Linked DNA regions of Azospira inquinata. The protein of the gene in region 1 binds, or shares a complex with, the protein of each later gene. Links are inferred from orthologs where the notes say so. Each region holds a gene or a part of one and is shown in the gene's direction. Other genes may lie near its edges.

Region 1 (9,820 bases):
CCCCATGAGCACGGGCAGATTCCGTTCCAGGGGCGTTTCCAGAAAATGCTTGTCCATGGCCTGGGCGCCGGTGAGCAGGCGCTCGAACTGGGTCATGCCGATGGTTAGCACCAGGGCCAGACCCACGGCGGACCACAGGGAATAGCGGCCCCCCACCCAGTCCCACATGGCGAACAGGTTTTCCTGAGGAATGCCGAAGCGGCCAGCCTCTTCCGTGGCGGCCGTTACCCCCACGAAATGGCGGGCGATCACCGCTTCCCGGTTTTCTTCCCCGGCGGAGGCTAGCAGCCATTCCCGGGCGGTCTGGGCGTTGCGCAGGGTTTCCTGGGTGGTAAAGGTCTTGCTGGCGACGATGAACAGGGTGGAGCGGGGATCCAGGGTTTCCAGCAGGGGGGCCAGCTGGGCCCCGTCCAGGTTGGAAACGAAATGGACGTGGAGGCCGGGATGCTCATAGGCGGACAGGGCCTTGGCGGCCATTTTCGGCCCCAGGTCCGAGCCACCAATGCCCAGATTTACCACATTGCGGATGGCTTCCCCGGAAAAGCCCCGCCACAGGCCGCTGCGCACCCGCTCGGAAAAGTCCCGCATGTGCTGGCGCACCTGGCGCACCTGGGGCATCACATTGTCCGTCGCTGTGGGGAAGGGGCCCGGGCCGAGAAAGCGCAGGGCCGGGTGCAGCACCGCCCGATGTTCACTGAAATTGATGGCCTCTCCGGCAAAAAGCCGGTCCCGCCAGCTTTCCACTTCCGCGGCCCGGGCCAGGGCCACCAGGAGCGCTACGGTTTCCTGACTGACCCGCTGCTTGGAAAAGTCAGCGAGAAAGTCGTTGTGGCGTAGGGCTAAATGACTGAAACGCTCCGGGTCGGCGGCGAAAAAGTCCCGCAGATGGCGGTGTTTGACCTGTTCCCGGTGGGCCAGCAGGGCCTGCCATTCCGGGCTGTGGGTGATATCCATGGGCATGGGGTGGGATCAGACTGCCACCGGGGCGGCGATATGGGGATGGGGATCGTAGCCTTCCAGCTGGAAATCTTCGAAGCGGAAGGCGAACAAATCCCTCACCTCCGGATTGATCCGCATGGTGGGCAGGGGCCGGGGGCTGCGGGACAGCTGGAGCCGGGCCTGATCCAGGTGGTTGCTGTAGAGGTGGGCGTCCCCCAGGGTGTGGACGAAATCCCCGGGCCGGTAGCCGCAGACCTGGGCCACCATGAGGGTGAGCAGGGCGTAGGAAGCGATGTTGAATGGCACCCCGAGGAAAATGTCCGCGCTGCGCTGGTAGAGCTGGCAGCTCAGCCGGGGCCGGGCATCCGCCGCCCCTTCCGGGGCCGGAGCCACGTAGAACTGGAACAGGCAATGGCAGGGGGGCAGGGCCATGGCGTCCACGTCCCCCGGGTTCCAGGCGGAGACGATGTGACGGCGGGAATCCGGATTCTTTTTCAGGTTTTCTACCAGCTGGGCCACCTGGTCGATCACCCGGCCGTCGGCGCATTCCCAGCGCCGCCATTGCTTGCCGTACACCGGTCCCAGTTCGCCCTTGTCGTCCGCCCACTCGTCCCAAATGGAAACCCCGTTGGCCTTCAGGTAGGCAATATTGGTGTCTCCCTGGAGAAACCACAGCAGCTCATGGATGATGGAACGCAGGTGGAGTTTCTTGGTGGTGACCACGGGAAAGCCCTGGTCCAGGTCGAAACGCATCTGCCAGCCAAAAACGGAGCGGGTGCCGGTACCGGTCCGGTCGGCTTTCACCTGGCCGTGGTCCAGCACATGGCGCATGAGGTCCAGATACTGCTGCATGGGGGGGAATCCCAAGGAATTGGAAACGGCTTATTGTAGCCTATCCCCGGCCGTCCCTCCCCCGGGGGAAAGGGGCCTGGCGGGGGCTAGGGCCGGGCCCGGGCCCCATCCCAACGGAATTCCCGGTTATACTTTCGCCCATCCCCTGGCTGCCAGACAGCCCCTTTGCAAGGGTCTTTCCGCCGTGATTCTCGACCTCTTTTCCCCCAAGCCCGATCATCCCCTGGCCGATCCCAAGGAATTGCAACGCACCATCGCCGAGTTGCCCCTGGACAACACCTTCCGGGCGGTGGATGAAATAAACGGTTGGCTGGAATCCCTGCCTTCCGCCACCGACTTTCGCTGTGACAAGCTGTTTGCCGTGGTGCGGGCTCTGGACGAGGCGGCCCAGCCCCATCTGCGACGCCTGACCCGGGACTATCTCCTTTCCCCCCGCCTTTCCCGTACCGAGGAAAAGCGCCTGTGGGCCGTGTGCGCCGGTTTCTGGGCTAATCTGGCGAAAAATTACGAAACCTGTCTGGACCGTTACGAGGGCCAGGAAACGGGGGGCGAAAAGCGGGCGGCGGATAACCTGAAAAGCGATCTGCCCCTGCTCCTGAGCCGGGCCATCGGCGCCCTGGGGGTCTATTGCAAGTGGCAGCTGTTCCGCTACGGCCCCATCGACGGGGAACTGTGGCAGCGCCTGGGACGCCTGTTTCTGGTGGCGGAAGGGGCGGGGCTGGGGGACAAGGCGGTGGGCCTCTATCCCGCTTCCCACGGCCTCACTTCCCCCGGGGGGGAATACGTCAAGGTACTGATGTGCTACGCCTCTTCCATGGACTGTCTGCTGCCCGTGGAAATCGAGCTGGCCAAGCGCCTCATCAACCATTTCTACGGCGGCTTCAACTTTTCCCGCCAATCCGGGCCGGACAGCGTTTACTGGGTGGACCCGGCCCAGGGCCTGGCCCCCATGCGTCTGGTGATGGAGCCGGAGGCCAGCCCCACCCTCCATTTTCTGGCCCCCGGCCGGGCGGTGGAGCGGCTCAATAACTTGACCCGGGAAGTGGAGCAGGGCCGTCTGCCAGGGGAGCTCAACCTGGGGGGGCAGTATCCCCTGCCCCTGGTGCTGGGCGTGCTGCGCCACCTGCAACAATGTTGGCAGCCCATTCCCCCCCAGCGCCACCATCCCCGGCACCGGGTAAAAAGCCGCATGACCGTGGTCCATGGCTTAGATGGGGCCCGGCAGGCGGTGCAGTTTCCCGGGCTGGACCCGGCTGCGGCGGAAAGCTGGATTGTGGAAGACGTGAGCCGGGGCGGCTTCGGCGCCACGGTGACGGGCAGCCATGGGGACTGGCTGCGGGTCGGCGCCCTCCTGGCCATGCGCCCGGACGGAGGGGACAACTGGGTGATTGGGGTGGTGCGCCGCTATGTGAAGGAGCGGGATGATCTGATCCAGGTGGGCATTCGCACCGTGGGTCGTCAGGCCCAGTGTCTCAGCCTGCGGCCCCGGATGGCGGCCTCCTACGCCCTGTCCGGCGGGGTGCCGGGCCTGCGTCTGGAAGACGGGGAACCGGGGGTGGTGCGTCTGGTGCTGCCCCGGGCCACCTTTGATCCCCGGGAAGCCCTGGAATTACCCGGTAACGGTGGCGGTCTCCTGACCCCGGTGGAACTGGCGGAAGCCGGGTCGGATTACGAAATCGCCCATTACCGCCAGGCCCAGCCCCTGAGCGCCGCCGGATAAGGACTGGCAAGGACCGGTGGGGATGGGGTGTCCGGAAGCCCGTGGGGCCTTCCGGACCTTGGGGGCGGTTGGGGAAGGGCTTAGGCCTTGGGGCGCCGGGCGGACTTGGGGCGGAAGGCCGCCACCACCGATTCCCGGGTTTCCACGTAGGGGCCGCCGATCAAATCCAGGCAGTAGGGCACGGCGGCGAAAATACCCGGTACCGCTTTTTGCCCGTCCCGGGCCGGCAGGCCTTCCAGGGTTTCCTGGATGGATTTGGGCTGGCCCGGCAGATTAAGGATCAGGGCCCCGCCCCGGATCACCCCCACCTGGCGGGAGAGGAGGGCGGTGGGGACGAAACACAGGCCGATCTGGCGCATCTGTTCCCCAAAGCCGGGCATGACCTTGTCCGCCACCGCCAGGGTGGCTTCCGGGGTCACATCCCGGGGCGCCGGGCCGGTGCCTCCCGTGGTCAGCACCAGATGGCAGCCCCGTTCATCCACCAGCTCCTTCAGGGTGGCTTCAATGCCCGCCTGATCGTCCGGAATGAGCCGCCGTTCCCGCTCCATGGGATTAAGCACCGCCTGATCCAGCCAGGCTTCCAGGGCTGGCAGCCCCTTATCTTCATACACGCCGGTGGCGGCCCGGTCGCTGATGGAGACCAGACCGACCCGCAGGATTTCCTGGTCCATCAGATTTCCCCCCCGTCTTCCTCCCCGCCCGTGGGGGCGAGAGGGGCAAGAGTCGTAAGACTCCGGTCGTCCAACTCCTTGAGTGCCTGGAACAGGGCCCGGTAATTACGGGGGGCCTTGTTCTGTTCCTTTTCCTTGATGGCGTTGCGGCGCAGCTGGCGCAGATGGGTCAGGTCCGCCCCCGGGTAGGTGGTGGCGATGTGGTTCAGGGTCTGCTCGTCGTCCAGCAGGGTTTCCCGCAGGTGTTCAAGGCGGTGCAGCCGGGCGTTTTCCGCCACGGAGGCGCCGTTCACTACGTCCAGGGCCAGACGCAGGGGCTCCGGATCCACTTCCCGCATAAGCCGGCCGATGTATTGCAGGTGACGCTTACGGGCTCCGTGGCTGGTGATGCGGTAGGCCTCCAGCAGGGCGTCCCGGAGAATGTCGGGCAGGTCCTGCTTATCCAGCAGGCGCTTGAGCCGGTCCAGGGGCAGGGCTACCAGGGTTTCCCCCAGTTCCTGCAAATCTTCCATGGCGCGTTTGCGCTGGGTTTTACTGGGCGGCAGGTCTTGGTCGTTGGAAGAGGGCTTGTCCATGGGATCGGCTTGGAGAGACGGGGTGGAAGGGGCGGCGGCTGCCGCCAAACTGCTATGATAGCGGCTTTCCACCCCTCACTGCTGGCAGTCCCCATGGCCAAAGTCCGTTCCCCCCGTTCCTCTTCCGCGAAAAAAGCCCCGCCGGTCCCGGTTTCCAGCCGTTTTTCCCTGCCTTTGGCCGATTTGCAGAATCTGGCCGACGACGCGGTCCGTCTGGCCCGCAAGGGGGGCGCCTCAGCCTGTGAAGCGGATGTGTCGGAAGGTTTCGGCCAGTCCGTGACGGTGCGCCAAGGGGAGGTGGAAACCATCGAATACAACCGGGACAAGGGTCTGGGCATTACGGTCTATCTGGGCCAACGCAAGGGTTACGCCTCCACCAGCGATTTTTCCCCTCTGGCGGTCAAACAGACGGTGGCGGCTGCCCTGGACATTGCTCGTTACACGGCGGAAGACCCCTGCGCCGGGCTGCCCGAGGCCGAATGGCTGGCCAAGGATTGGCAGGACCCGGGCCTTTATTTCCCCTGGGATATTCCGGTGGAAGGGGCTATCGACCTGGCCCGGCGCTGCGAGGCGGCGGCCTTTGCCGTAAGTCCCCTGGTGAAAAATTCCGAAGGGGCCTCCCTGTCCTTGCAGGAAGGCCAGTTCGCCACGGCCAACAGCCTGGGCTTCCGGGGCGGTTATCCCACCTCCCGGCATTACATCGCCTGCTCCGTGATTACGGGGGAAGCGGGCAAAAACGCCGCCATGCAGCGGGATGACTGGTATTCCACCCACCGGGACCCGGCGGATTTCCCCGCCCCCGAAACCATTGGGGACTACGCCGCCCGGCGGGCCCTGTCCCGACTGGGGGCGCGCAAGGTGAAAACCTGCCAGGTGCCGGTGATTTTCGAGGCCCCCGTGGCCTGCGCCCTGCTGGGCAATTTCGTCTATGGGGCCAGCGGTGGCAGCCTGTACCGCAAGGCCAGCTTTCTGGTGGATAGCCTGGGTAAGAAAGTGTTTTCCCCTCTGGTGCAGATCAGCGAACGGCCCGATCTGCCCAAGGGTCTGGCCTCCGGCCCCTTCGATAACGACGGAGTAGCTACCCGTTCCCGGGAAGTGGTGACGGATGGGGTGCTGAACGGCTATTTCCTCAGCGTCTACACCGCCCGCAAACTGGGCATGACCACCACGGGTAACGCTGGGGGCTGCCACAACCTGATCCTGAAGTCGGGCCAGGAAGACCTGAACGGCCTGATCCGGGGCCTGAAGCGGGGGCTGCTGGTGACCGAACTGCTGGGCCAGGGGGTGAATTACGTGAACGGGGACTATTCCCGAGGCGCGGCGGGTTACTGGATCGAAAATGGGGAAATCGTCCATCCGGTGGAAGAAATCACCATCGCCGGCAATCTCAAGGACATGTTCCTCAACATCGGCGCCATCGGTAACGATGTGGTGGTGCGGGGCTCCAAGCAGTCTGGCTCCGTGCTCATCGAGCGCATGACCGTGGCCGGGGCCTGACCATGGGGGCGGCCACCCGCTTCTGTCTGGTCCGCCACGGGGAAACCCCCTGGAATGCGGAACGGCGCATCCAGGGTCAAACCGACATTGGCCTGAGCGACACCGGCCAGGCCCAGGCGGCTTTGGCCGGGCGGGCCCTGGCGGGGCAGCCGGTGGCGGCCCTCTACAGCAGCGATCTGACCCGGGCCCGGAGCACCGCCGAGCGCATCGGCGCCTGCCTGGGCCTGGCTCCGGTGCTGGCGCCCCAGTTCCGGGAACGGCGTTACGGTATTTTCGAGGGCCTGACCTACGACGAGGCCCGGGCCCAGCATCCGGAGGCCTATCGGGCTTTTGAAATCCGGGACCCGGCCTACGGGGTGCCCGGGGGCGGGGAAAGCCTGGTGCAGATGCGGGCCCGGGTGGCCCCGGCCCTGGAAGCCCTGGCCCAGGCCCATCCCGGGGGGCTGGTGGTGCTGGTGACCCACGGCGGGGTACTGGATATTCTCAACCGCTACCTGCGGGCTTTGCCCCTGGAGGCGCCCCGGGATTTCCAGATTCCCAACGCCGGCTTCAACTGGGTGCGTCGGGAAGGGGAAGGCTGGGTGGTGGAAGCCTGGGCCTGCACGGAACACCTCCAGCCCGGCAGCCTGGACGAGTTGGCCAACGCCTGAAACGGGGCGGGCTGGGGGGCCAAGGACCGGTTCCCCGGGGAGGCAGGCGGGAACGGCCTAAGGGTTTTCCCCAAAAAGGGGCACGAGGTTTTCTGCGGGGGGGATTGACATGATACAATTTCCCCCCTTTTCAATGGCTTGAAAGGCTCCCCCGATGTTTTCCGCGCAACAAACCCTGGCAAAAGTGGATTCCGAACTCTGGCAGGCGATCGAAAACGAAAACCGTCGCCAAGAGGATCACATCGAGCTGATCGCCTCCGAAAACTACGTTTCCAAGGCGGTGATGGAAGCCCAAGGCTCCCAGCTGACCAACAAATACGCGGAAGGTTATCCCGGCAAGCGCTATTACGGCGGTTGCGAATACGTGGACGTGGCCGAACAACTGGCCATCGACCGGGTCAAGAAAATCTTTGGTGCCGAAGCCGCCAATGTGCAGCCCAATTCCGGCTCCCAGGCCAATCAGGCCGTGCTCATGGCCTTTGCCAAGCCCGGTGACACCATCCTGGGCATGAGCCTGGCCGAAGGTGGCCACCTGACCCACGGCATGGCTCTGAACATGTCCGGCAAGTGGTTCCACGCCGTTTCCTATGGCCTCAACGCCAAGGAAGAAATCGATTACGACAAGCTGGAAGCCCTGGCCAAGGAACACAAGCCCAAGATTATCGTGGCCGGTGCCTCCGCCTACTCCCTGCGCATCGATTTCGAACGGTTCGCCAAAATCGCCAAGGAAGTGGGCGCCATCCTCTGGGTGGACATGGCCCACTACGCCGGTCTGGTAGCTGCCGGTTGCTACCCCAACCCGGTGCCCCACGCCGATGTGGTGACCACCACCACCCACAAGACCCTGCGCGGTCCCCGGGGCGGCGTCATCCTGATGAAGGCGGAGCACGAAAAAGCCATTAATTCCGCCATTTTCCCGGGCCTGCAAGGCGGTCCCCTGATGCACGTCATCGCCGCCAAGGCCGTGGCCTTCAAGGAAGCCCTGTCCCCTGAATTCAAGGTGTATCAGGAACAGGTGCTGGCCAACGCCCGGGTCATGGCCCGGGTGCTGGGGGAAGAACGGGGCCTGCGCATTGTCTCCGGTCGGACCGAATCCCACGTTTTCCTGGTGGATCTGCGGGCCAAGAAAATCACCGGCAAGCTGGCGGAAGCCGCTCTGGGCAAGGCTCACATCACGGTGAACAAGAACGCCATCCCCAATGACCCGGAAAAGCCCTTTGTCACCTCCGGCATTCGCATCGGCTCCCCGGCCATGACCACCCGGGGCTTCACCGAGCTGGAAGCGGAACAGGTGGCCCATCTGGTGGCCGACGTGCTGGACGCCCCGGAAGATGAAGCCAAGCTGGCGGAAGTGCGGGCCAAGGTGTCCGCTCTTTGCGCCAAGTTCCCGGTTTACGGGGCCTAAAGGGAATCGCCGACGGATGAAGTGTCCATTCTGCAACGCTCCTGACACCACCGTCGTCGATACCCGCATCAACGACGACGGCGACATCGTGCGCCGTCGCCGCCGCTGCCTCTCCTGCGAGAAGCGGTTCACTACCTACGAGCGGGCGGAAATCCGCCTGCCCCAGGTGGTCAAGAAAAACGGTTCCCGGGTGGATTTCAGCCGGGAAAAGCTGGCCGCCAGCCTCTGGCTGGCCCTGCGCAAGCGGCCCGTTTCCACGGAAAGCGTGGAAGGGGCCATTGCCCGCATTGAAGAAAAACTCCTGGCTTTGGGGGAACGGGAAATGCCCTCGGAAAAGCTAGGTGAAATGGTCATGCGGGAATTGAAGAAACTGGACAAGATCGCCTATGTCCGCTTCGCCTCCGTCTATCGCAATTTCGAAGACGTGGACGAGTTTTCCCACGCGGTGCGGGAAGTCACCCCCCGTAGCCCGGTGTCCCCCAAGCCTCCCCGTCGTTCCCGCGACGCCTGATTTCTCTCCCTCCCATGTTCGACGCCCAGGATCACCGCTTCATGGCGCGGGCCCTGCGCCTGGCTGCCCAAGGCCTTTTTTCCACTTCCCCCAATCCCCGGGTCGGCTGTGTCCTGGTCAAGGACGGTCAGATCGTTGGCGAAGGCTGGCATCAAAAAGCCGGTGGCCTCCATGCGGAGGTCCATGCCCTGCGGGCGGCGGGGGAAGCGGCCCGGGGCGCCACCGCCTATGTGACTCTGGAGCCCTGTAGCCATTTCGGCCGGACTCCCCCCTGTGCCGACGCCTTGATCCAGGCCGGGGTGGCCCGGGTAGTGGCGGCCATGGAAGACCCCAATCCCCTGGTTTCCGGACAAGGCTTAGCCCGCATCGGGGCGGCGGGCATTGCCACTGCTGCGGGTCTGCTGGCGGAGGAAGCCCGGGAACTGAATATTGGTTTTATCGCCCGGATGACCCGGGGGCGCCCCTGGCTGCGCCTCAAGGGGGCGGCCAGTTTGGATGGCCGCACGGCCCTGGCCAACGGGGTTAGCCAATGGATTACGGGCCCGGCGGCGCGCCAGGATGGCCACCGCTGGCGGGCCCGGGCCTGTGCCATTCTCACCGGCAGCGGCACGGTGTTGGCGGATGATCCCCAACTCACGGTACGGGGCGTGGCAACGGAACGTCAGCCCCTGCGGGTGGTGGTGGATAGCCATTTGGTTACCCCGGGGAACGCCCGGATCCTGGAAGGGGGCGGCACCCTGGTGGTGACGGCCTGTGAGGACGGGGCCAAAGCCCGCTCCTTGCAGGATCAGGGGGCGGAGGTGCTGGTGTTGCCAGGGGCCGATGGCCGGGTGGATTTGCCCGGTCTGCTGGCGGAACTGGGGCGCCGGGGCTTAAATGAGGTCCATGGAGAAGGGGGCGCCCGGCTGCACGGGGCGCTCATTGCTCAGGGCTTGGCGGATGAACTGCTCTGGTATCTGGCTCCCTGCCTGATCGGTGGGGGCGGCCGGGGGCTCCTGGA
Region 2 (9,736 bases), 410 kb from region 1 along the record:
GGGAGGGCCTGCGCCCCGAACTGGCCCTGGAAGATGTGCGCATTGCGGACCGGGCCGGACGCCCGGCCCTGATTCTGCCCCGGGTGGAAGGGGTGCTCTCCTGGTGGTCCCTGCCCACCCTGGAACTGCGGCTGCGGCGCCTGGAAATTGACAATCCGGCCCTGCAAATCCGCCGGGAGGCGGACGGACGCCTGCTGGTGGCGGGCATTCCGGTCAATACCCAGGGAAGCGGCGGCGGTCTGGGGGACTGGTTCCTGATCCAGCATGCCATTGTGGTCAAGGACGCCACCCTGGTGTGGGAAGACGCCCAGCGGGGCGCTCCGCCCCTGGCCCTGGAGGCGGTGAATCTGGTGGTGCAGAACAGTGGCCGGCACCACCAGTTCGGCTTGTCCGCCCTGCCCCCGGCGGAGTTGGCGTCCCGTCTGGATATCCGGGGGGATGTGCGGGGGGCTAGCTTTGCCCACCTGGAAGACTGGCGGGGCCAGTTGTTTACCCAATTCGATTACACCGACCTGGGCCGCTGGCGCCAGTGGCTGGATTTGCCCGTCCACCTGGATCAGGGTCGAGGGGCGCTGCGCCTGTGGGCCGGATTTGACGAGGGGCGGCTGACCCAGGCCACCGGCGACGTGGCCCTGGTGGATACCCGGCTGCGCCTGGCCCCTAGCCTGGAAGCCTTGGATTTGCGCCGCTTGCAGGGGCGTCTCCAATACACCCGGGAAGGAGCGGCGGCGGACGATGACACCACCCTGTCCGGTCGCCAGCTGGTCATCCAGCCCCGGGACGGGGCGGGGGTGGGCCCCACGGACTTTGCCGCCACCTGGCGCCAGGGGAAGAAGCCCCAGGGCCGGTTCACGGCCCAGACCCTGGACCTGGGGGCTCTCGCCTCCCTGGCCGGACGCCTGCCCCTGGGTAATGCCACCCGCCAGCTCCTGGCCCAGTACGCCCCCCAAGGGCTGCTGCGCAATCTGGAAGCCTCCTGGCACATGGAAGGGACGGAACTGAAGCAATACCAGCTCAAGGGGGATTTCACCAACCTGGGCCTGGCGGCCCAGGGGGAACGGCCCGGCTTTGCGGGCTTGAGCGGCAAGCTGGAAGCGGATCAGAAGGGGGGCAGCCTGAGCCTGGACGCTCGCCGGGCGGCCCTGGACTTCCCCGCCATTTTCCCCGAGTCCCGAATTTCCCTGGATAGCCTGACCGCCCTGGCGGATTGGCAATGGGATGGGCAGAACCTGGAAGTGGATTTGAAGCGGGCCGTGTTCGCCAACGCCGACGCGGCGGGGGTGGCCCTGGGCACCTACCGCTACACCGGCCACGGCAGCGGCATTATCGATCTCAAGGCCAATCTCTCCCGGGCTGAGGGCAAGGCGGTGTGGCGCTACCTGCCCTGGGTGGTGGCCAAGGACGCCCGGGATTGGGTGCAGAGTTCCGTCACCGCCGGTCAGGCCAGCGACGCCCGGCTGGTGCTCAAAGGGGATCTGGACCGCTTCCCCTTCCGCAGCCCCCGGGACGGCCAGTTTGCCCTGACCGCCAAGGTCCGGGGCGCCACCCTGGATTACGGCCCGGGGTGGCCCGTGGCCGACAATATCCAGGGGGAACTGCGCTTTGCCGGTCCGGCCCTCACCATCCTGGCCCAATCGGGGCGCATTCTGGGGGCCCGGGTCACCGGGGTGACGGCAGAAATTTCCGATCTGGATGCCCGGGACCCGGTGCTGCACCTGAAAGGCAAGGCGGAAGGGGCCACCGGGGAATTCCTCCGCTTTATCGCCCGCAGCCCGGTGGGGGACATGATCGGCAACTTCACCGCTGACATGAAGGCCCAGGGCAATGGCCGCCTGGGCCTGGAATTCCACCTGCCCCTCAACCACATGGGGGATACCAAGGTGGCGGGGGACTTCGATTTCCTCAATAACCAGGTGACGGTGGATCCGGACCTGCCACCCCTGACCCAGGTCAGTGGCCGTCTCCAGTTCACCGAAAAGGGCATGCGCATCCAGAATCTGGGGGCCCAGATGTTCGGCGCCCCCATGCGCTTGAACGCCAGCACGGAGGGGGACAAGGTCCAGGTCAATGCCCAGGGCAATCTGAGTGCGGCCGGTCTGCGCCGTACCCTGGGCCTGCCCGTGCTGGACCATCTGTCCGGCAGCGCCAACTGGCGGGGCTCGGTAACGGTGCAGAAAAAGGCCGCCACCCTGGTGATCGACTCCAATCTGCTGGGTATTTCCTCCAGCCTGCCCGCCCCCCTGAACAAGAGCGCCACCCAGCCCCTGGCCTTCCATCTGGAAGAGGGAGCCCTGCCCCCGGATGGGGCCAAGGGCAAGAACGCTCCCCTGCGCCAGCAGTTGAAGATAAGCTTGGGCAAGGTGGCCACGGCCCTGATCCTGCGCCGCAAGGAAGGCAACGCCTTTGTTACCGAACGGGGCTATGTGGCCCTGGGGGATGTGCCCCCCCTGCCCGCCCAGGGCCTGGTGCTGAGCGTCAATCAACCCACCATCGATGGGGATTTCTGGCGCCGGGCCATGTCGGATGCCGGTGATGCCACAGGGAGCGGCACTGGTGCCGGCAGTAGTGGTGCCGGCGGTTTCTCTTTCAGCCAGACCCTCTTGAAAACGCCCCAGCTGGACATTTTCGGGCGTCGTCTCCACGACGTGACCATTAAAGCGGTGCCTGTGGGCAATGCCTGGCAGGTAGATATCGGCGCTAAGGAACTGGCGGGCAATCTGAACTGGGATGGCTTCGGCCATGGTCGCCTGAAAGCCCGCCTGCGCCACCTGGTCATGCCCGACGCCACGCCCCACCAAATCCAGGCGGCCAAGGCTGGGGAAGCCGGGGAGGTGCTGGACGAACTGCCCGCCCTGGATGTGGTGGCGGACAGTTTTACCCTGGACAACAAGCGCTTCGGCCGCCTCGATCTCCAGGCCCGTAACGAAGGCAAGCTGTGGCGCCTGGACCGGATCGGCCTCACCAATCCGGACGGCAGCCTGAACGGTAGTGGGGAATGGCGGCCCGGGGCCAAGGCCATCAATCGCACCCAGCTGGATTTCAAGTTGGACGCGGCGGATGTGGGCAAGCTCCTGGACCGGCTGGGGTTCCCCGGCACGGTGAAACGGGGCGGGGCCAAGCTTTCCGGCCATCTCACCTGGCAGGGCCCCCCCACCAGCCTGGATTACCCCAGCCTGAGCGGGGACATGAAGCTGGCGGCGGAAAAGGGCCAGTTTGCCAAGGTGGAACCGGGCATCGGCAAGCTCATCGGCCTCCTCAGCCTCCAGTCTCTGCCCCGGCGCATTACCCTGGATTTCCGGGACGTATTTTCCGAAGGCTTCGCCTTTGACCACATCGAGGGCACGGTTCAGGTACAAAACGGTCTGATGAAGACCGGGGACTTCCAGATCAACGGCCCGGCGGCCAAGGTGGACATGCAGGGCACGGTGAATCTGGAAAAGGAAAGCCAGGATTTGCAGGTGCGCATCCAGCCCGCCCTGGGCAGTTCCGTGGCCCTGGGCACGGCGGTGCTGGCCAATCCGGTGGCCGGAGTGGCGGCCCTGGTGGCCCAGAAAATTCTGCGTAATCCCCTGGATCAGGTCTTTGCCTACCAGTATCACGTCACCGGCACCTGGGACGATCCCAAGGTGGAAAAACTGAGCCGACTACCTGTGGGAGGCCACAAGAGCGATGGCAAACCGTAATGTCCCCAATCCGGCCCCCGTGCTTATTGCCGGGGTGCAGATGGTGTCCTCCCCCCGGGTGGGGGACAACCTGGCCCAGGCGGGCCGCCTGGTGGCCGAAGCCGCCGCCCAGGGTGCCCGTCTGGTGGTGCTGCCCGAATATTTCCCCATCATCGGCCTGACCGACGGGGACAAATTCAAGGTGCGGGAAACGGACGGGGCCGGCCCCATCCAGGACTTTCTCGCCGAAACCGCAGTCAAACACGGCATCTGGCTGGTGGGGGGCTCCATTCCCTTGGCCGCCCGGGACCCGGCCAAGGTGCTCAATTCCTCCGTGGTGTACGACCCCCAGGGGCAACGGGTGGCGCGCTACGACAAAATCCACCTCTTCGGCTTCCAGAAGGGCCAGGAGCGTTACGACGAAGCCGCCTCCATTGAGCCCGGCAGCCAGCCCGTGGCCTTCACCACCCCCTTTGGCCGGGTCGGCCTGTCCATCTGTTATGACCTGCGCTTTCCCGAGCTGTACCGTTCCCTGGGGCCGGTGGATCTGATTCTGGTGCCCGCCGCCTTTACGGAAACCACGGGCCGGGCCCACTGGGAGGTGCTGCTCCGCGCCCGGGCCATTGAAAACCAATGCTACGTCCTGGCCGTGGGCCAGGGAGGGCGCCATGAAAACGGCCGGGAAACCCACGGCAACAGCATGATCGTGGACCCCTGGGGCACGGTGCTGGACCGCAAGCAAAAGGGGCCGGGCCTGGTGCTGGCCCCCCTGGACCCGGCCTTCATTGCCGAGGTGCGGGCCAATCTGCCCGCCCTGCGTCACCGGGTGCTGTGAGGATGGCCCATTGCCTCCTGAAAACGGGCCGGAGAGGCCCATGGATAGACGATCTTCTTTTTGGCTGCCGGCGGCGCCCCGATTCACGGGGTGCCTGGCACGGCCGGTCGGCAGAAGGCGGCCCTGCCTGGGGCTACGGCAGGGCCGGGCGGTCAGGCCCGGCGGCCTTGGCTCCCCAGCCCCCAGCCCCCCGCCCTTGCCGGGCCCATTCCCCGGCCCTCGCCCTAGGGGCATTCCCGGCGCGCCTTGAAAACCGGGGCCTTTGCCCCATTTGCCGCTAAGATTGCCTTTCTTCTTGATTTTCCCTTTTTCGAGCCAGTTATGAGCAAGAAGTCCCAACCCGAGTTAATCCTCCACCAAGCCAGCGACCTGCTGCTGACCCCCTTTCACCTGGACCAGGGGGACCTGTCCCGGGTATTCGGCCAGATCATGGCCCACGGGGTGGATTTCGCCGATCTCTACTTCCAGTACAACCGGTCCGAGGCCTGGAGCCTGGAAGAGGGCATCGTCAAATCGGGCAGCTTCAACATCGACCAGGGGGTGGGGGTGCGGGCCGTGTCCGGGGAAAAGACGGCCTTCGCCTACTCGGACGACATCAGCATGCCCGCTCTGAACGACGCCGCCCTGGCGGTGCGGGCCATTGCCGCCGCCGGGCAAAACCGCAAGGTGCCAGCCCTGAAACATCGCAAGGGCGCGGGCCTTTACCCGCCCCTGGACCCCATCGCCTCCCTGGAGGCGGCGGCCAAGGTGGAATTGCTGGAGCGCCTGGAAGCCTATGCCCGGGAAATCGACAGCCGGGTCACCCAGGTCATGGCCTCCCTGTCCTCCGAATACGACGTGGTGCTGGTGGCCCGCAGCGATGGCCGCCTGGCCGCCGACGTGCGGCCCCTGGTGCGGGTCTCGGTGACGGTGATCGTGGACGGCGGCCAAGGCCATCGGGAACAGGGCTACGCCGGGGGCGGCGGCCGCTACGACTACAGCTATTTCACGGAAGCGGTGCTGAAGGGCTACGCCGCCGAGGCGGTGCATCAGGCGGTGGTGAATCTGGACGCCCGGCCCGCCCCCGCCGGCCCCATGACCGTGGTGCTGGGCCCGGGCTGGCCCGGCATTCTGCTCCACGAGGCCATCGGCCACGGCCTGGAAGGGGATTTTAATCGCAAGGGCACCTCCGCCTTCTCCGGTCGGGTGGGAGAACGGGTGGCGGCCAAGGGGGTGACGGTGGTGGATGACGGCACCCTGCCGGACCGCCGGGGCTCCCTCAATATCGACGACGAGGGCAATCCCACCCGCTGCACCGTGCTCATCGAGGATGGCATTCTCAAGGGCTATCTCCAGGATTCCCTCAACGCCCGGCTCATGGGCGGGGAATCCACGGGCAACGGGCGGCGGGAATCCTTTGCCCACCTGCCCCTGCCCCGCATGACCAACACCTACATGCTGGCCGGGGACAAGGCGCCGGAGGAAATCATCCGCTCCGTGAAAAAAGGCCTTTATGCCGTCAATTTCGGCGGCGGTCAGGTGGATATCACCAGCGGCAAATTCGTGTTTTCCATGGCCGAAGCCTACATGATCGAAAACGGCAAAATCACCTATCCGGTGAAAGGGGCCACCCTGATCGGCAACGGCCCGGACGCCCTGACCCAGGTGTCCATGATCGGCAACGACATGGCTCTGGACCCGGGGGTGGGCACCTGCGGCAAGGAAGGCCAGAGTGTGCCCGTGGGGGTGGGCCAGCCCACCCTGCGCATGGACGGCCTGACCGTGGGCGGTACGGCCTGAGCCCCATGCAACGGTCTTCGTGGCGGCCCGAGGGCCGCCCTTGGCACCAGCCTCAAAAGGCTAAGGCGACGGTTGCCCCTCCGCTGGGGAAGCCGGTCAGCGGCCGGTCTCGGGCGTGGCTGGTGGCGGGCTGGGTGGGCCTGGGCTTAGGGGGCTGCGCCGCCGCCCCCGCTCCCGGTCCCCAAACCGGTCCGGTTATCGCCCGGATGAGTCCGGCGGCGGTGGCTGCCCTTCCGGCGCCCTCCAAGCCCCTCACGGTGGCGGATATTCTTGTCCTGCATCGCCAGGGCTTGGGGGCGGAAGCCATTCTGGCCCGGATTCACAGTACGGGCACCCGGTTGGAACTGACGCCTACTCAGGTTTGGGAACTCCATGGTCAGGGCGTGCCCCTGGCCGTACTGGACGGCCTGCATCAGGCCTGGCGGCGGGGACTGGAAGCCGATCTGGCCCAGGCCCAGACCGTGGCCCAGAATCAGCGTCAGGCGGCGGCCGCCGCCAGAGAACAGGCCCAGCAAGCCCAGGCTACCTGGCCCGCCGCCTACCCTTACTATTACGGGCCGGGCTGGGACTATGGGGGCTACGGGGGCTTTGGGCCTTACGGGCGCAGCGGGGTTTTCTTCGGCTGGTAGCTGCCCCGGCAAGGGGACGGCCTAATCCTGGTAACGCTGGGCAATGGCCTGGAAGGCCTGGCTTTGATCCAGGAAGGTATCCAGAATTTCCGGATCAAAATGGGTGCCCCGGTCCAGGGCCATGATTTCCACCGCCTGTTCATGGGCCAGGGCGGCCTTGTACACCCGTTTGCTGATCAGGGCGTCATAGACGTCCGCCACCGCCATGAGCCGGGCGGAGAGGGGAATGGCTTCCCCGCTAAGGCCTTCCGGGTAGCCGGAACCATCCCACCATTCATGATGGCCGTAGGCGATTTCCCGGGCGCAGCTCAAAAACGAGGAGCTGTCTTCCCCGAGCTGGCTTTCCGCCTGGCGGATGGCATCCCGTCCCAGGGTGGTGTGGGTTTTCATGACCGTGAATTCTTCCGGGGTGAGCTTGCCCGGTTTGAGGAGAATGTGGTCCGGAATGCCCACCTTGCCCACGTCGTGGAGGGGGGCGGATTTGAACAGCAAATCCACCGTATTGTCCCCCAGCACTTCGGCGTAGCGGGGCCGGGCCCGCAGGGACAGGGCCAGGTGGCGCACATAATTCTGGGTACGGCGAATGTGGGCGCCGGTTTCGTTGTCCCGGGTTTCCGCCAGGGCGCAGAAGGCGCCGATGGTGGCGTCCCGGGTGGCGCTGATGAGGGCGGAGCGGGCTTCCAGCTCCTGGTTTTTGTCCTGGAGTTCCCGGGTCCGCTCCGCCACCTTTTCTTCCAGCCAGTGATTCTGCTGGCGGATCAGCCGGGTGGCCCGGGACAGATGGAGGTGGTTGCGCACCCGGGCCAGCACCACGGCGGGAGAGAAAGGCTTGGTGATGAAATCCATGGCCCCCAGGGAAAGGCCTTTTTCCTCGTCCTCCGGGGCATTCATGGCGGTGAGGAAGACCACGGGAATGTCCTTGAAGCGGGGATCGCCCTGGAGATGGGCGCAGGCGTTATAGCCTCCCATGCCGGGCATGACCACATCCAGCAGAATCAGATCCGCTGGTTTGTCCTGTTCCAGGTAGCGCAGCAGGGCTTCCCCGTCCCGCAGGGGATGGACGGTGAAATGGGGGGAGAGGAGTTCGGTGAGCAGGGCCAGGTTTTCCACCTGATCGTCCACCGCAATCACGTGGGCTTCCCGGTCCAGAGGGGGAGGGGGGGTCATGGGGTCTCGCTCCTCGCCCAGTGGCACAGCCGGGCGGTTAAGTTATCCAGGTCTTGGAGGGCCTGTTCGTAATTGAATTCGGTAATCTGGTGTTCCAGTGCCATGAGTTCTGACCGCAAATGTTGGCGTTCCGTTTCATCCAGGGCGCCGAACAGGCTCTTTAGGTGGTTGCCCGCATTGCCGTCGCTATTGGCTAAGGCGCTGTGTAGCCGGGCCAGCCGGGCGTCCCGTTCCCCGACCGGGAGATCGGCTTCTACCGGGGGCCAGCTCCGGGTCCGCTCCAGGTAGGTGGCAATGCCCCCAATGATCTGGGCCAGGCCGTCCCCCAGGGAACGGGTGGCGGCTTCCAGGGCGGCGCCGTCCGCCCCTTCCGAGTGCAGCAGGTTTTCCAGGGCCAGGGCCCGATCGGCCAGTTCCATGGCTCCCAGGGTGCCCCCCAGGCCTTTCAGGGTGTGGGCCTGGCGGGCCAGGGTGGCCCGGTCCCCGCTCTGCACCAGGGCTATCAGATTGTCCGGGTCGTCCCGGTGGTGTTCCAGGGTGGCTTCCAGCACCTGCTGGACGATGTGGGCCTTGTGGTTGGTCCGGCTCAGGAGCACGTCCACCTGAATGCCCGGCAAATCCTCCCGGCCGGGGAAATCCCGGGGGGCCTCCACGGGCTCGGCTGCTCCGCTTCCGATCCGGGCCCCCACGGGGCGGGCCAGGCGGTGCAGGGTTTCCAGCAGCAGACCCGGTTCAATGGGCTTGGTCAGATGGGCCACCATGCCCGCCGCTAGGCACCGGTCCACCTCTTCCCGCAGGGCGTGGGCGGTGAGGGCGATGATGGGGGGATGGTCCGGGCCCTGTTCCTGGAGAATCACCTGGGTGGCGGTAATGCCGTCCATTTCCGGCATCTGCACGTCCATGAGAATGGCGCTCCAGCCCCCGGGGGGCGGTTGGCGCAGGGCCTCCACCGCTTCCCGACCGTTGTCCGCCATAACCACCTGGGCCCCGGCGGATTCCAGGTATTCCCGGATAATCATCTGATTCACCCCATTGTCCTCTGCCACCAGCAGGCGGAAACCGTCCAGGCGCACGTCCGGGGAATGGCCGGCGCTCAGGTGGGGGGGGCGGGTGTCCGGGGCCAGGAGCACCCGGGCCAGTTCCTGGGGCAGGAAGGGGTAGGACAGGAGGGCGATGGCCTGGGCGCCTTCCAGGGAACGGAGCAGGGGGGGCACATCATCGCCCCGGGGCACCACCACCAGCAGGCGCCCGGTCCGGTCCCCGGCCTTGCCCGGCTCCCGGTTCGCCAGGCGGGCGATGGCTTCCAGATTGGCCGGCAGGGTGGGGCTCCAGGCCAGGAGATGGAGGGGGGGAAGCTCCCCGGGCCGGGGCACGGCTTTCGCCTCTTCCACCACCTGGAGGCCGCAATGTTCCAGGAGGGGGCGGGGGTCCCCCAGGATCTGGCGGCAGTCGCTGCTCACCACGATGCGGTTTTCCGGCAGTTCCAGGTCCGTCAGCCGGGGGGCGGCGGGGCCTCCCGGATGGGCCATTTCCCGGCAGGGAATGGTGAAGCTGAATTCACTGCCCACCCGGTATTCGCTGCGCACCGTCACCGTGCCCCCCATCATGGTGACCAGACGGCGGGAAATGGAGAGCCCCAGTCCCGTGCCGCCGAAGCGGCGGGT

What was found.
Region 2: the proteins of pmbA (region 1) and tldD are in contact, whole or in part, in a solved structure (PDB 5NJ9), measured with the Escherichia coli proteins. The link is inferred for Azospira inquinata from one-to-one orthologs.

The regions. Positions count from the first base shown.
Region 1 is NZ_CP064782.1:1,076,338-1,086,157, reverse strand. What follows is about bases 4,129-7,052. They hold pmbA (metalloprotease PmbA), read left to right. Parts: upstream 4,129-4,850; coding sequence 4,851-6,254; downstream 6,255-7,052. Other genes in these bases: Azoinq_RS04860 (histidine phosphatase family protein), read left to right, coding at 6,257-6,904; yjgA (ribosome biogenesis factor YjgA), read right to left, coding at 4,182-4,829; mog (molybdopterin adenylyltransferase), read right to left, coding at 4,129-4,182. Also shown: pgi (glucose-6-phosphate isomerase), read right to left, coding at 1-954; Azoinq_RS04885 (thymidylate synthase), read right to left, coding at 970-1,791; Azoinq_RS04880 (hypothetical protein), read left to right, coding at 1,976-3,511; more of mog, read right to left, coding at 3,592-4,128; glyA (serine hydroxymethyltransferase), read left to right, coding at 7,059-8,309; transcriptional regulator NrdR, read left to right, coding at 8,326-8,820; bifunctional diaminohydroxyphosphoribosylaminopyrimidine deaminase/5-amino-6-(5-phosphoribosylamino)uracil reductase RibD, read left to right, coding at 8,835-9,820.
Region 2 is NZ_CP064782.1:666,787-676,522, reverse strand. What follows is about bases 4,208-7,047. They hold tldD (metalloprotease TldD), read left to right. Parts: upstream 4,208-4,818; coding sequence 4,819-6,276; downstream 6,277-7,047. Other genes in these bases: Azoinq_RS02940 (HD domain-containing phosphohydrolase), read right to left, coding at 6,927-7,047; Azoinq_RS02945 (hypothetical protein), read left to right, coding at 6,399-6,905; Azoinq_RS02955 (carbon-nitrogen hydrolase family protein), read left to right, coding at 4,208-4,497. In the rest of the region: Azoinq_RS02960 (YhdP family protein), read left to right, coding at 1-3,683; more of Azoinq_RS02955, read left to right, coding at 3,670-4,207; more of Azoinq_RS02940, read right to left, coding at 7,048-8,072; Azoinq_RS02935 (PAS domain S-box protein), read right to left, coding at 8,069-9,736. UniProt on the Escherichia coli protein: Metalloprotease involved in CcdA degradation. Suppresses the inhibitory activity of the carbon storage regulator (CsrA).